2 regions of the Bacillus sp. SSR7 genome follow, and region 2 is predicted to be linked to the other one. Evidence: riboswitches for the same ligand, from Rfam matches in the RefSeq annotation. Region 2 holds a riboswitch; the other holds the start of a gene.
What was found. Region 2 has a riboswitch for S-adenosylmethionine ahead of AC0NJG_RS20780 (hypothetical protein). Riboswitches for the same ligand answer to the same signal wherever they lie in the genome.
Positions count from the first base shown of each region.

Region 1 (7,593 bases), on a different contig from region 2:
CAATTAAAAGAACATCATAATTTTGATTGGCTCTTGAAATTAGGAACCGTATTTGCAGTTTTTGACCAGCAAGATTCAGGTAATATAAGTTTTGGTGTTGAAAAAAATGGCCATAAAAAATTCATTAAATACGCAGGAGCACAAACAATTGCATACGAAGGAACAATAAATGACGCTATTGAACGGTTAAAAAATTCAGTTTCCCTATACGAGGAATTAAAACACAACTCGCTTATAAAACTACTTGAACACTTTCCAGTTCAATCTGGATATGTACTAATTTTCGATTGGTTTGATGGTGAATGTCTTCATTCGCACTGGAGTTTCCCGCCTCCTGAAAAATATAAAAATCCAAACTCTCCATTTTATAAATTTAAGCATTTACCTGTTAGAAAACGTGTTCAATCCTTAAATTCCATTTTTTCTTTCCATACATATGTCGAAAAGAAAAACTATGTAGCGATAGATTTTTATGACGGTAGTATTATATATAATTTTAATACAAATGAAACGAAAATTTGTGATATTGATTTATATTCTAAAAAACCATACGTAAATAAAATGGGAAGATTATGGGGTTCCTCACGTTTTATGTCTCCTGAAGAATTTGAGCTAAACGCTATGATTGATGCGAGAACAAATGTATTTAATATGGGTGCAATGGCTTTCACAATTTTAGGTGGTGGAAAAGATCGCTCCTTTACAAAATGGGAAGCAAGTAGGGATTTATATGAAATAGCGTATCGTGCAGTAAATGAAAATCGAGCCGAACGATATACATCAGTTGAAGAATTTTATGAAGAGTGGGTAAACGTGTTAAATACTAAAAAGATATAAATCTATATTATTCAAACAAATATATAGTTTATACTATTATCATGATAATATATATAAAAAGGAAATTAAAAATAACGAGGCAAATATTATGAACTTTGTGTATATCAATCAACACGTGTTAAATAATCTTTTATACATTTTAAGTAGTATATTTATTTTTTATTTTATATATGATAGCGGGCGCTATGTGAAGAAATATAAAAAACTACTTATTATACTTTGTACGAGTATCCCTCTTATTTTATGTATGCGTTATCCTATCTATATGGATGAAAGTTGTATTCATGATTTAAGACAAATACCGGTTATAATAGGTACACTTTATGGTGGCTTTCCTGTCGGTATAACATTGTTTGCTATTTTATTAATTATAAGATTTTCATTTTATGGATTTAGCATGTTAACAATGCTAGTTTATGGCATAATGTTTATCATTACAGCATTCGCATCCGCAAAATTTAATACATATAATAGAAAAATAAAAGTAGCTTTTTCCATGTTTTTAACCTTTTTCCTAGCAATATTTACAACTGTAATTGTATTAACTTTATCAGATTTTGAAGTAAATAATTTGTATATTATTTACTTCATAATATTACCGACTACTCTGATGCTATTTATTGTTTATATAAATGAAGTTATAAAAGATGCAGTATGTATGCGATCAAAATTAATTAAAATGGAGAAAATGGAGATTGTTAGCCAACTCGCTGCTAGTATATCACATGAAGTAAGAAACCCTTTAACTGTCGTAAAAGGATTTACACAACTTTTGAAAACATCCAATTTGACTCCTGAATCGAGAGATAAATATATTGACCATATACTTGAAGAATTAAATCGTGCTCAAGAAATTATTGATGACTATTTAACATTTGCCAAACCTGCTCCAGAAAAATTAGATCATATTTCAGTCGAACAAGAGTTAAATAGAGTTATTAATATGATAGTGCCCTTATGTAATATGAATACGGTACATATTACGAAAGATTTCTCCAATGCAACAATAGTTGGTAATAAGCAGCACTTTCAGCAATGTTTTTTAAACTTAATAAAAAATGGTATTGAAGCAATGCCTAATGGTGGCACTTTAAATATCTCCTCTTCTATTAGTAATAATAAAGTTATCATACGAATTGAAGATAGCGGAATTGGTATGTCACAAGAGCAAATAAATCGATTTGGCGAACCGTATTTTAGTACAAAAACGAAAGGTACAGGTTTAGGTACAATGGTTGCTGTTAAGATCCTTGAAACGATGCAAGGTAATTTGAAAATCCGAAGCGTTATGAATAAAGGTACTACTTTGACAATTACATTCCCGAAATGTAATACAAACGCATCTAACAACAAATAAAAAAGGAGCAATTATGCTCCTTTTTTATTTGTTTCGATACATAAGTATCTTCTATGTTTTTTTAGTTTACATTTGTGGAGACTAATTAAAAATTAGTACCCTCCGCCCCAGCAGCTGCATCCAACGATAATTAATAAAATAAATAACACAACTAATAAAGCGAAACCTCCACCAAAACCACAAGAACCACCGTAACTCATTCTTTCTCCTCCTTTTGGTTTGAAAACTAATAGGTAGTTGATCATTTTAACTGGTTCGTATTATACATTATGTAAGTATCCCTTTTTTGAGCATGTCTATATAAAAATAAGTAAAAGCACTCATTTGAGAGTGCTTTAAAATGGATACCAAAAATTTTGAAATACATGTAACTTTAAATATACTGCAGCAATTAAAATAAAAACACCTACAAATAAAGCAATGAAATCTCCGCTTTTCGCTTTATTTGTATAGAACCACGTACGTGTATCCTTCTTTCCAAATCCTCTTAAATCCATTGCGTTTGAAACTGTATCAATTCTCTCTAAAGAATGAATAATTAAAGGCCAGAAAATTAAGACACGGTTTTGTATTCGAATCCACAAACTTGCTTCTCCTTTTTCAAAAGCTACTCCTCTCGCCTCTTGGGCATTTTTAATAACTTTATATTCGGACTGTATATCAGGTATATAACGTAATGCAATATTTATCGCATAAGTAATTTTATAATGAATTCGAAATTTACTTAAGCTACTCACAAATTTGCTTGGATCAGTCGTATAAATAAAAATAAGTGTAAATGGTAATAACGTAAAATACTTTAACGAAAGTGTAGCTGCATAAAATAAGGTTTCGTATGTAATTGTTGCATATCCAATATACACAAATGAAGTATACGATCCAGTTAATTCAGATCCATGGGTTGGTGTAATAAATAAAATCATGACAGAATTTAATAAACTAAATGTGAATATAACAGTAAAAACAATAAAAATTTTACGAAATGGAATTTTAGCAACTAGAAGTCCGATACATCCAATCATAAATACGAATAGCAATATGCGAAAATCAAAAAATAAAAAAGTAAGTGTCATACAAAAAATAAATAACAACAATTTCACTGCCTCGTCCATGCGATGAAAATATGTATTATACACCTTCCTCCCTCCTAATATCATCAAAATAAAGTTTCATAAATCTTTCAGGATTTGTAATACCACTAAATTTAACGAGTTTAAATAAAGAGCTCTCCTTTAAGTTCGCTCTTTTTAATGTTTCTGGATGTCCTAATACAATAGACGCGGGATTATTCGCAATAATTTCTCCTTCATGTAGAACTATTGCTCTGTCTGCATATTCTAATGCGAGATTCATATCGTGTGTGATAAAAATAAAGGATATTCCCTTCACAGCTAGTTTTCTAATAAACGTCATAAATTGTTTATAATGATAATAATCTTGTCCCGCTGTCGGTTCATCTAATATGATAAGTTTTGGATTTATTGCTAGTACAGATGCAATCGTTAATCTCTTTTTTTGACCATAACTTAATGCCTGAATTGGCCAATTTCGAAATGGATACAAGCCACAAATTTTTAATGTTTCCTCTGCTCTAAGCTTAATTTCTTCCTTCGAAAAATTTTTTAATTGTAATGGAAATGAAATCTCTTCCATTACAGTAGCTTGTGTAATCATATGATTTGGATTTTGCATCACATAAGATATAACCTCACCACGTTTACGAATAGACCAAGAATTGATATTTACTCCATCAATTAAAATTCTATCATTTTTTGTTTTGTTTATCCCTATAAGACTATGAGCTAATGTTGATTTTCCAGCACCATTATGACCTAAGAGTGCTACTATTTCCCCTTTATATAGAGAGAAATTTACATTGTCTAATACTTTTTGTTTATTAGGATATGAGAATGACAAATTCTCTACTTTCAATAATTCTTTTTTTGTAGGAGTATCTTTACAAAAAGTTTGCTTCTCCATCCACTCATTTATTACACCACTAACATTTTCTCTTTGAAGATTTTCAAATGGGTATATTACGTCATTATTACTATCAAAATGCAATCTCTTTAATCCTTCCAAGTACATAGGTTCCCTTAAGCCAATAGATGGTAATATATTTGAGGCCAAAATCTCTTCTGGTGTTCCTATCTCAACGATTTCCCCTTCCTCCATTAAAATAATTTTATCTAAATCCAGATTTAACATTTCTTCTATTCGATGTTCAATAATTACAATTGTTTTATTACATTGTTTATGTATATCTTTAATAAGTTCTATTGTATGTAAGCTACTAGCTGGATCTAAATTCGCTAACGGTTCATCAAACAATAATATATTAGCATTTGTCGTTAACAGACCTGCTAAAGAAACAGTTTGTTTTTGCCCTCCTGATAACTCATGTGGACTTTGTTTATGAAAATTATGCATCTTTACCTTTTTTAATGATTCCGAAACAATCTTTTTCATATCATCTTCATTTACGCATTCATTTTCTAAATAAAAAGCTACATCTTCCTCTACTGTAAGACCAATAAATTGTGCATCTTGATCTTGCAAAATTGTTCCAACCTGTTTACTCTGTTCAAAAATACTTCCTTTCCTCGGGTCTTTTCCGTCAATTAAAATAGTACCAGTACTAGTCCCTTCATAAGAAAATGGGATTAGCCCATTTATACAATGAGCTAATGTCGATTTCCCTGAACCACTTCGCCCAGCAATCAACACTTTTTCCCCAGGATATATATGAAATGTAACGTCTTTAACAGTAGGCTGCGCTGCATGCTTATATTGAAAGCTGAATTGTTCAAAAGAAATAATTGGTTGCATGTTAACATCCCTACTTTTCAATTTTTAAATGTGTATGTTTCTTATTAGATTTAGCTAATCCTATTGTAATTGGCAATCCAAGAACTAAAAATACAATAACATCAGCAATTGTTGCACCTAATACTTGTATAACAATTTTGTCAAACGGTTCTCCCATCACAATAATATCGAATGCCCCAGCAAATATAATAGCAATGACGATACCAATTAACCCAGTAATAGCTAAATAAGAAATATCTCCTTTATTATATGTCCCGTTTTTCACACTAAAGCCAACTCTTTTTTGAATAAGCCCCATTGCAAAGCCGATAATACCTGAACTAAAAACCCATCCCCACCAAATACCCCAGCCAGCAATTGTATCTGTTACGGTATGACCGATAAGTCCTATTAACAGTCCTGCCACTGGGCCAAATAACGCTCCAAAAATGGTTAAAATAGCTAACGCAGGTTTAATAAATGTATTTGGTGCAATAGAAAATCCCCATAGTCCTAATATCCCATATAGTGCTGCTCCAATTCCGATTGCCACTACTAATTTTGTTGATAATTTGTTCATTACAATTCCCCTCTCTTAATAGTCAACTTTTATTACTCTATATTTATTTTCAAAATGAATTATGCATCGACACTCCCTTTCTATACAACAAAAAATGACCTCTTACATAAGAGGTCATTTTCTTTCACATTCAAGAATCCTCTTATCTTCCAAAAAACACATCGTGTTCTCTGCGGAATTAGCACCTTCCTATACATTTATATAGGGGTTGCTGAGGTTTCATAGGGCCGTTCCCTCCACCTCTCTGGATAAGTATTAATTTGTAATTCGTATTATGGCACTAAGAAACATAAATTACAATACTTTTCTAATTATTTTTATTTTTTGCTAAATGATTCATTTAAATCATTGTATTCTCATCGGAATTATGAAATAATGAACTCAAAATAGTTACGGGAGGAATATACGATGAAAGTAATCGGTTTAATTGGTGGGCTAAGTTGGGAATCTACATCGTTATACTATAAACATATAAATACACTTACACTCTCTCAATATGATCAAAATGCAAAGCTTGTTTTATATAGCATGGACTTCGGTGAAGTAACTAATTTATTACAAAATCATCAATATGAAGAAGTGAAAAACGAATTAGTTACCGTTGCAAAAAAGGTTGAAAAGTCTGGGGCTGAATGTTTATTAATGTGTTCCAATACAGTACATCTATTTGCTGAAGAAGTAGAGCAAGCAATATCCATTCCACTCCTCCACATTGGTGATGTAAGTGCAAAGAAAATGGTAGAACATAATATAAAGCGTATTGGACTATTAGGTACGAAACAAACAATGGAACAAGACTTCTATAAATCACGTTTAGCAAATTATAACATTGAAACAATCATCCCAAATAAAGAGGCAAGAAAATTTATTCATCATGTTATTTTAAATGAATTAAGTAAAGGAATTATTTCAGAAGTATCAAAAGAAAAGCTATTACAAATTACAAAGTCATTAATTCAAAATGGCGCAGAAGGTATACTACTAGGTTGCACCGAAATACCATTGCTCATTTCCCAAAACGATCTTACTGTTCCTGTTTTTGATACTACTTTTTTACATGCAAATACTGCTGTGCAGTTTGCTGGATAATCATATAAAAGCATAAAGGTGCCACCTCTATGCTTTTATATGACCCACACTATTTATTTAAAAGAGATGTAATCATTGTAATTGCTTCATTTGAACCACCACAATCTAAAAAACTATCTTTCAATTTTCGTATTCCATGCTTATACTTTTCATTTGAAAGAACGTCTGTTACCGCTTCTCTTAACGTTTGCACATTAACATGCTCTTTCAATAACCGATTTGCTGCTTCCAGTTCGGTTAATCTTTGTGCTATCATTGGCTGGTCTTTATCATGTGGAATTATAACAAATGGAACATTAAAATGAATAGCATCGTGTACGCTATTCATACCGCCATGTGTAATAAAAATATCTGCTTCACTTAATACTTCTGTTTGGGGTACGTATGAAGCAATTATAAAATTGTTTGGCGCCTTCTTAATTTTAGAACGATCATTTCTATCACCAATTGCCATTACAACTAACCCATCAAAATCTGAGAAAGCATCAATACATGTATTAAAGAATGGTTCGAGTCCTTCAAGGAGTGTCCCCATTGAAATGTAAATAACTTTCTTATCTTTAAGCAATTCAAGTGGAAACTCTACATTTGTTTTACGACTTGAAATACTCGGCCCAATAAAAATATTATTTTCTCTGAAAGAATCACTATTAGGTTGGAAGTAACGACTTGTGTACACGAGGGTAATATCTCCTTTGTTATGCATAAATTGAAGATTATTTTTAGGCTTCACCCCAAATTCATGTTCTATTCGATATAGTAACTGTTCAGAAATTTCATCAGGTTGGAATGGCATTTCTGCATTTGGATGAAAAGGTAATGTCTCCAAAAATTCAGTAGGAATTAAAAATATAGGAGAAGAAACTACACCTGGAACTTGCAAATACTCCTTTACTAACTCTCCAGCGCCAAATATATCATA
Region 1 is NZ_JBVVXV010000001.1:238,116-245,708, forward strand. Features, by position in the region: gene AC0NJG_RS01355 (protein kinase family protein) at 1-837, shown strand, start outside; gene AC0NJG_RS01360 (sensor histidine kinase) at 926-2,194, shown strand; gene AC0NJG_RS01365 (YjcZ family sporulation protein) at 2,287-2,394, opposite strand; gene AC0NJG_RS01370 (energy-coupling factor transporter transmembrane component T family protein) at 2,530-3,330, opposite strand; gene AC0NJG_RS01375 (ABC transporter ATP-binding protein) at 3,323-5,023, opposite strand; gene AC0NJG_RS01380 (ECF-type riboflavin transporter substrate-binding protein) at 5,034-5,582, opposite strand; SAM riboswitch class I at 5,722-5,837, opposite strand; gene AC0NJG_RS01385 (aspartate/glutamate racemase family protein) at 5,991-6,671, shown strand; gene AC0NJG_RS01390 (macrolide family glycosyltransferase) at 6,721-7,593, opposite strand, start outside.
Region 1: it holds a riboswitch for S-adenosylmethionine, as region 2 does, so the genes downstream of both, AC0NJG_RS01380 (ECF-type riboflavin transporter substrate-binding protein) here and AC0NJG_RS20780 (hypothetical protein) in region 2, are expected to answer to the same signal.

Region 2 (7,593 bases):
TACACTTTGCGTTGGATTGTTAGGTCTCATTTATATTTTCAATTACTTTTATACGAAAGGTTTTAACCTTACGCTAGACATCGTTATTTTTATGTTATTAATTGCTGGACTTATTTTCCACCGCACTCCGATTCAATATATTCGTGCTTTTTCAAACTCTACGAAAAGTGCTTCTGGTATTTTACTTCAGTTTCCATTTTACGCGGGAATTATGGGCATGATGATTGGAGCAAATAGTGAAGGACTTTCACTTGGAGGGGCTATTTCGAATTTCTTTATTAGCATTTCAAACGAAACAACTTTCCCACTCTTTACTTTTTTAAGTGCTGGCATCGTTAATATTTTCGTTCCATCTGGCGGCGGTCAATGGGCTGTGCAAGCACCCATTATGATTCCAGCTGGTGCTGAACTTGGTGTACCTGCTGCAAAAACAGCAATGGCCATTGCATGGGGCGATGCTTGGACGAATTTGATTCAACCATTCTGGGCATTACCGGCATTGGCAATAGCTGGTTTAGGCGCTCGTGATATTATGGGATTTTGCGTCGTGAACTTACTATATGCAGGATTTATCATAAGTCTATGTTTCTTATTTATTTAAACGAAAAGCTAGTTTTATACTAGCTTTTTTACATAATAAATCATTTATTTCCCATGCAATTTATAATCGTTTCCCACTCTATCTCCGTAAGATGTAATGACTCAAATGCAAAAAAATCTTCGCAAATTTTTCCGATCAGGTGTGGATGTTCCCTCAAAAAATTCCACTGTAACGCTTTAGGAAGAAAATATGTTTCATATTCTTTACTTCCCCTTACTACTTCATCAACTTCTCTTTCACAAATTCCTCTTATTAAATAATCATTTCTTAACTCTATTTGAATTTGCCCAAACGTTTCGCTACATTTCTTCAATTGGACTAAGCACTTAATATATGTACGAAAAAGTTCGTTATCATACTGACAACAATTTATAATACGAGCAAGTTCATTCATAATGTACGAGCCTTTTCTTCAATTTGTAATAACCACTTTTCCCGCTTCTCTACTTTACTCGTTTTCACAGATTGAAAAACTGACCGTTTTATATCGCGAATGCCGCAAAAACGTAAAACACCTCTCTTCATTGTAATCCAATCGGCTGATCGATATAGTAATGCGACGTACCATAATGGTGAGTCTAACGTATTAATTACCCATGCCTTCTTACCTTTCAATAAGCCTTTCGGCAGGGCCCCTTCATATTTATAAGCAAATCCAGCTACAAAAATACGATCAATAAACCCTTTTAAAATAGCTGGCATCCCCCACCACCATATCGGATAGATGAATAAAAGCAAATCCGCTTCTTCTACTAATTTTCTGTACTGAGCTGTCTCTTCTTCATTTACTAAATCACGTCTTTTCTTCTCTTCATTAAATACAAGGACTGGATCAAATTGTTCTTTATATAAATCAAGTACCGTAACTGAATGATTTGTTTCTTGTAATCCTTTTTGCACATGCTCTAAAATCGCCGCGTTAAAACTTGAAGAACTAGGATGAGCGTATACAATTAGTACATTCACTACAAAACAACTCCCTCTATAAGTTAAAGTTTCCCCTTCTTTAACATCTTCTCTACAATTTGCACGTTTTTTGAACTTTGCAACAAGCGATTTAGTACCGTTAGTAACTCTTCCTTTTCTAAACCTTTCAGTTTCTCTTTCACCTTACTCTCACCAGCATCTTGAATATCATAAACAACTGCCGCCATATGCTTGCAAAGATTCTCATACGGACACTCGCAGCTACTTTCTGTAAAATCTTCAAGATCAATAATCACTTCATAGTTTCCTGCATTTCCAGTAACGAAAGCAAATATTTTCTTGTCTTGTATTTCAACATCTTCTACATGTCCATCTTCATAATATTCATAACCTTTATCCATAATGTACTTAGGAATCCACTTCGTTATATCATGTAATAAGTAAGCGTACATCATAGCACCTCTTCCTTTAATTCCCTTTTGACTTCCACAACCCCTGCATGTTATTCTAATAACTGTCAAATAGCAAGTCTATATGACAAAACGACTGACACCTATTCGGCGAAGGTGTCTCTTTTCATTTGCAGCCGATATGAAGTGCCTCTTTCAGGCACATTCAATTTTTGACACTACACACTCAACACCATTCCCTGTATCAGGCTGCTTTAGCAGTCTTTTACTCTACATACTTCAAAAAAAGAGAGCTTAGCTCCCTTTTCTCGCCTTATAAAATACCCCTTTTTCAGCATAGAGATATTCATCAGCTAATGTAATTTTCCCATCCAGTTTCAGTTCATCTAATAGTCTTGATAAATAAAATTGATGTAACATCTTTTTCGTGAATTTTCCTTCATGATGCAAAACGATATGTTCTTGAATATCTAACAATGATATTGGCTTATCTTGCTCTATCATATATTCATAAACTGTACTACGCAGTTTGACGTATTTTTCGAGTGTCACAGTACTTCGCAACCCCTTTCTTCTTAATATAAATTTTCGTAATCGGTTTTTTTGCAATAAAAAAACCTCTCCGATAAGAAGAAGTTACGTATATATCTTCGTCTTATCTCCCAGAACAAATATGTTCTGCTGGAATTAGCACCTGCATCGCGGTTGCTGGGTTTCATCGGGCCAGTCCCTCCACCTCTCTGGATAAGAAAATATTCACTTAATTCTTACTATACGTAATTTCATTTTAATTGTCAAACAAATATAACGAATTATATTTTCTTCTTTACTGTTCATACTATACATATATGAGTATGCAAGGAGGATTATGAAATGCATCAAAATGCTCGCGGATATGTACAAGATTCTTTTCAATCATTACAAGAAGCAAAACATTGTTTAGAAGAAGCATTACAGACTGTTGAAAAAGATTTTAATCGCGCTCGTATTGAGCAATCCCTTTATGCGATTGAACAAGCTATTCAACGCTGCGATTACACCGTTCATATTTTAGAACAAGAGTGAAAAAACTTCCCATCATAAGGTGGGAAGTTTTTTCAAATGGCATACGTCATAATTATTGCCGTTATGATAAAAAAATATACAGAAAAATGCTCCTTACAATATGTAAGAAGCATGAAAGAGGCAAACGAATATGTAAGTCGCGACCCTACCTTATATGAGTATGCTTTTCTACGCCATGTTATGCTCATCTAATATGCCGTATTTCCTTTTAAATCTTGTAAGAATCGTAATCCAAGACGTACTAAATAGTAGTAAGAACACAACATTTGAAATCGCATGGCTCAAATCGAAATAAAAACTTGCGATATAATATGAAATGACAGCTTCCCACGTTGCTTCACGTATAAAACCGAGAAGCCCCCAGAAATTCATGATCCAGCCAAATAAAAAGCCCACGAAGAACCCATATAGTAGTCTCCCCCATAACTTTTTCATTAAAAATGTATTGCGAAGTAAGCCTGCTATAAAACCAATCATACCCCATGAAAACATTTGCCACGGCGTCCACGGACCTTGCCCTAAAAAAATGTTAGATACGATAGCCGCTGTTGCACCGATCATAAATCCAGTTTCGCTTCCAAACACAATTGCAGAAACGATAATGACAAAAGAAGTCGGTTGTACACTCGGTAAAATAGAAAATGGTACGCGGCTAACTGCTGCAATTGCCGCTAATACGGCAACGAGAACAATTTCACGTGAAACAAACGCCTTTCTTTCAAAACGGATATAGAAAGGTAACATAATAACCGCTAATATAAACAAACTACTTAACATGTAATACCCATCCATGATAAGTGTAGTAAAGAGTAATGTGCCTATTATTACTGCGAAAATACATATTATGAATGCAACATATCGTTTGGACACGCTTCGTACACATCCTCCCACGTTAATGCATATGGCAATTCTTTTCGAATGAATCGATTAATAGATGTTGTATAAAAAAAGTTTCCACTAAAAAATTCTTTCGGTGCATCATTCATAATAACTGCTCCATCAAATAACATCATACATTGATTCACGTATTTCGCTGCAAATTCAATGTCATGCGTTGCCATTACAATTGTTGTACCTTCTTTTTGCAACTTCCTAAATAGCTCTCCTACTCTTTCTTTCTTCCACGGATCTAATCCCTTTGTCGGTTCATCAAGTAATAATAACATTGGCTTTGATAATAACGTTGTACATAATGCAAGAAGTTGTTGCTCTCCCCCGCTACAATCATGTGGATGTCGTTCTTTAAGCGCATGTAACCAAAACTTTTTAAGCTGTTGTTCTGCTATTTCTTTTCCTTGTTCTCCATATAACTCGCTTGCACGTTCATACACTTCTTCCCACACTGTATCAAATGTAAAATGATAATACGGATGCTGTGAAACATACCCAATACTTTTAAATCGTTCTTTCGAATCAATTTTATGTATCACTTTTCCATTCCACTTTACTTTCCCTCTTCTCGCTTTTTGTAACCCTGCTAAAATCGTTAACAGTGTAGACTTACCTGTCCCATTCTTTCCAACGAGAGCTACCCATTTTCCTTTTTCAATCGATACGGTTAAATCTCGTAAAATGAGCGGACTATTTTTTTCATATTGAAACGAAATATGCTCTGCACTTAAAATGACTTCTTGCTTTTCACTTTGTTCTATTGGCCCGTTCACATATGATATCGCTGAAAAATCATTCATTTTCATTTGTGCTTCTCGCACTGTAAACGGGATATCTTTCGCATTCCACTCTAAAAATAATCTTGGAATTTGCGGAATAAATGGACGGAACTTTTCTACTTCCCACATATTCGCTACAACCATTTTCGGACTACCATCATACACGATTCGGCCGTTATTCATACAAATAACGCGCGTTGCGAGCGGAATTACTTCATCTAAACGATGTTCACTTAAAACGATTGTAATGCCAAGTTCTTCGTTAATACGTTTTAATAATCCTAAAAATTCTTTCGCAGCAATTGGATCTAACTGCGCCGTTGGTTCGTCTAATAATAATAGTTTCGGTTGCATCACTAATACCGCAGCTAAATTGACAAGCTGCTTCTGCCCACCAGATAACGTATGAACAGATTGGTGCAATAAATCTTGAAATCCTAAGAAGCTAATAAGCTCAGCTATTCTCTTTTGAATAATGTGTGATGGTAATCCGATATTTTCTAAAGAAAATGCTAATTCTTGAATGACCGTATCCATTACGAGCTGATTTTCTGGATTTTGAAATACCATGCCAATTTCTTGGGCAGATAACAAATCCGGTACATTTTCTAATAAAGTACCATCATAATATGTATCCCCAGTACGCTTACCAATTGGAAGTAATTCTTTTTTAAAATGTTTTAATAAAGTCGTCTTCCCAGATCCCGATCCTCCAGCAAGTGCAATAAACTCACCTTTTTGAATAGAAAGAGAAATATGCTGTAACGCTTTTTCGTTTTCATCAGCATATACAAATGATAAATTGTTTATTTCTGCATGCGCCACCATATCCATTCCCGTCCTTCCATTATAATTGGTAAACTAATAAACATCGTTAATACGACAAACATCATCCCATCGTATTGCTGAAATAGAACCGATTCGACTTTCGGATAAATGATTAACTTCCCTCCGCCATACGTACTACATATAATAGCAGCTATAAATAGAATACTTAAATAACTGAGCGTATACCAATCGCGTCTTTCCATTCTATACCGAATATAAGTCGTACGTTTCGTTACACCAAATCCACGAGCTTGCATAGAATCTGCCGTTTGTAATGCATCTTCTAATGAACAAATTAATAATACTTGCAATAATTGCATACCATTTTTCACGCGTTCAACAATGGAACCTGCATCTACTTGTACACCTTTCGTTTTTTGGACGAGTGTTATTTTCTGTAATCGCCTCATAAACAAGGGAACAAATCTCACTGTAATCATCGTTAACAATGCTACTTTCGGTGAAATTCTAGAAAATAAATATAAAAATTTATGACTTGAAATAATATCATTATACGAAGCAAACGTAAACATAATTGCAACTAGTAATAACCCCATTACTACTCCAAACATAATCGCCTCAAGCTTAATCCGACTATCACCTAACCAAAATAACGTAGTTCGCCCTCTATGCGTGAATAACGAATTAAATAAAATGACCATAATAAAAAAAATGATTGTGCCCGGTAACATCTTTCTTATCTTTTCGCTATTCCCTTGCATCACATTGATTATAACGATTAATAGTATTGCTCCAATTAAAAAAAGGGGATGAAGACACATCATACATAGTATCATCACCCCAATATAATAGGAAAAATTCACAAAAGGATGTAAAGAAGAAAAACTTATTTTCATAGTCCTTTACCAAATGCCTTTCTTATTTTAATACATACACCCACTCGATTGTATCTCCTGGCTTCACTGTCACTACACCTGCACTATGGTTTGGGAATGCACCGTTCACACGATATTTCCAGCCACTAGTAGCGGTAATATCTTTTTCATATAAATCATTAATACCTTTTACATAAACATCGCCTTTAGACCCACTCGCATCCACATCTAAACCTGTACGCTGCAATACTTTATACACTGTATCGCCTTCTTGTACATCCATTTTTCTCGCACCTAATAAGTATCCTTCATTACCTTTTACTGAGATGGTAACTTGTTTTACTTGCGGTTTAGGTACTGAATCTGGTTTTGGTGGTTCAGGAGTTGGTACTGGCGGAGTCGGTATCGTTTTCTCCTCTTTATTCGGATCAACTTTCTGCTCCTGCTTCGGTGTTTCTTTCGGTTGATTGACAACCTTCGCTTCTTCTTTTACCTCTTGTGCTTTCGGTTGTTGCTGTTGTTTCTCTTCTTGTGCTTTTTGGTGTTCTGGTTGCTTATTTACAGCTGGTTGCTCTTTCGGTTGTTCCTGTTGTTTCTCTTCTTTCGGCTTCTCTTCTACTTTTTGTTCTTGTTTCTCTTTCTGTTCGTCTTGCTTATTTTGATCTTGTTCAGCTTGTTTTTCCTCCGGCTTTTCTTCCGGTTTCGCTTCATCTTTTTTCTCTTCTTGTTTTGCTACCTCTTCTTGCTTTGGTTCTACTTTCTTCTCAGGCTTTACAGCTGCCTCTTCACATCCGGCAAGTAACCCAAGTGAAAGCAGTAAAGAAATAAACCACTTCATCTTACTCATGTTGTCTCTCACCTTTCATAATAAAATTAGGAGCAAATGATTGCTCCTAATTTTTGTTAAGCTGCTTTACGTCTCCATAATACATATGCAGAAGCAATACATAATACACCCATACCTACTTCTGTAGCTGCACTATGAGAAGATGCTCCTGTTTTTGGTAGTGTGCTACCGTTTCCAGATTTTTTATGTTTAACCGGTTCGTTATCAACAACAACTTTTAAGTTGTCATCTTTTGTTTCTTGTTGCACTTGTTTTTGTTCTTCTGGTTGTTCAGTAACTTCTTTTTCTACTACAACATTTTCTGAATCTACATTTGGTTTCTTATCGATTTCAATAACAGATTCAGTTGACCAGTCATAAATCGATTTTCCAAGGTCTTTAAACTGAAGTAAAGCTAATAATGCTTGCT
Region 2 is NZ_JBVVXV010000013.1:96,591-104,183, reverse strand. Features, by position in the region: gene AC0NJG_RS20800 (short-chain fatty acid transporter) at 1-601, shown strand, start outside; gene AC0NJG_RS20795 (group-specific protein) at 642-995, opposite strand; gene AC0NJG_RS20790 (NAD(P)H-dependent oxidoreductase) at 992-1,567, opposite strand; gene AC0NJG_RS20785 (SWIM zinc finger family protein) at 1,591-1,980, opposite strand; gene AC0NJG_RS20780 (hypothetical protein) at 2,233-2,490, opposite strand; SAM riboswitch class I at 2,591-2,689, opposite strand; gene AC0NJG_RS20775 (hypothetical protein) at 2,812-3,003, shown strand; gene AC0NJG_RS20770 (ECF transporter S component) at 3,172-3,873, opposite strand; gene AC0NJG_RS20765 (ABC transporter ATP-binding protein) at 3,846-5,507, opposite strand; gene AC0NJG_RS20760 (energy-coupling factor transporter transmembrane component T) at 5,480-6,358, opposite strand; gene AC0NJG_RS20755 (DUF4430 domain-containing protein) at 6,381-7,184, opposite strand; gene AC0NJG_RS20750 (DUF4430 domain-containing protein) at 7,241-7,593, opposite strand, start outside.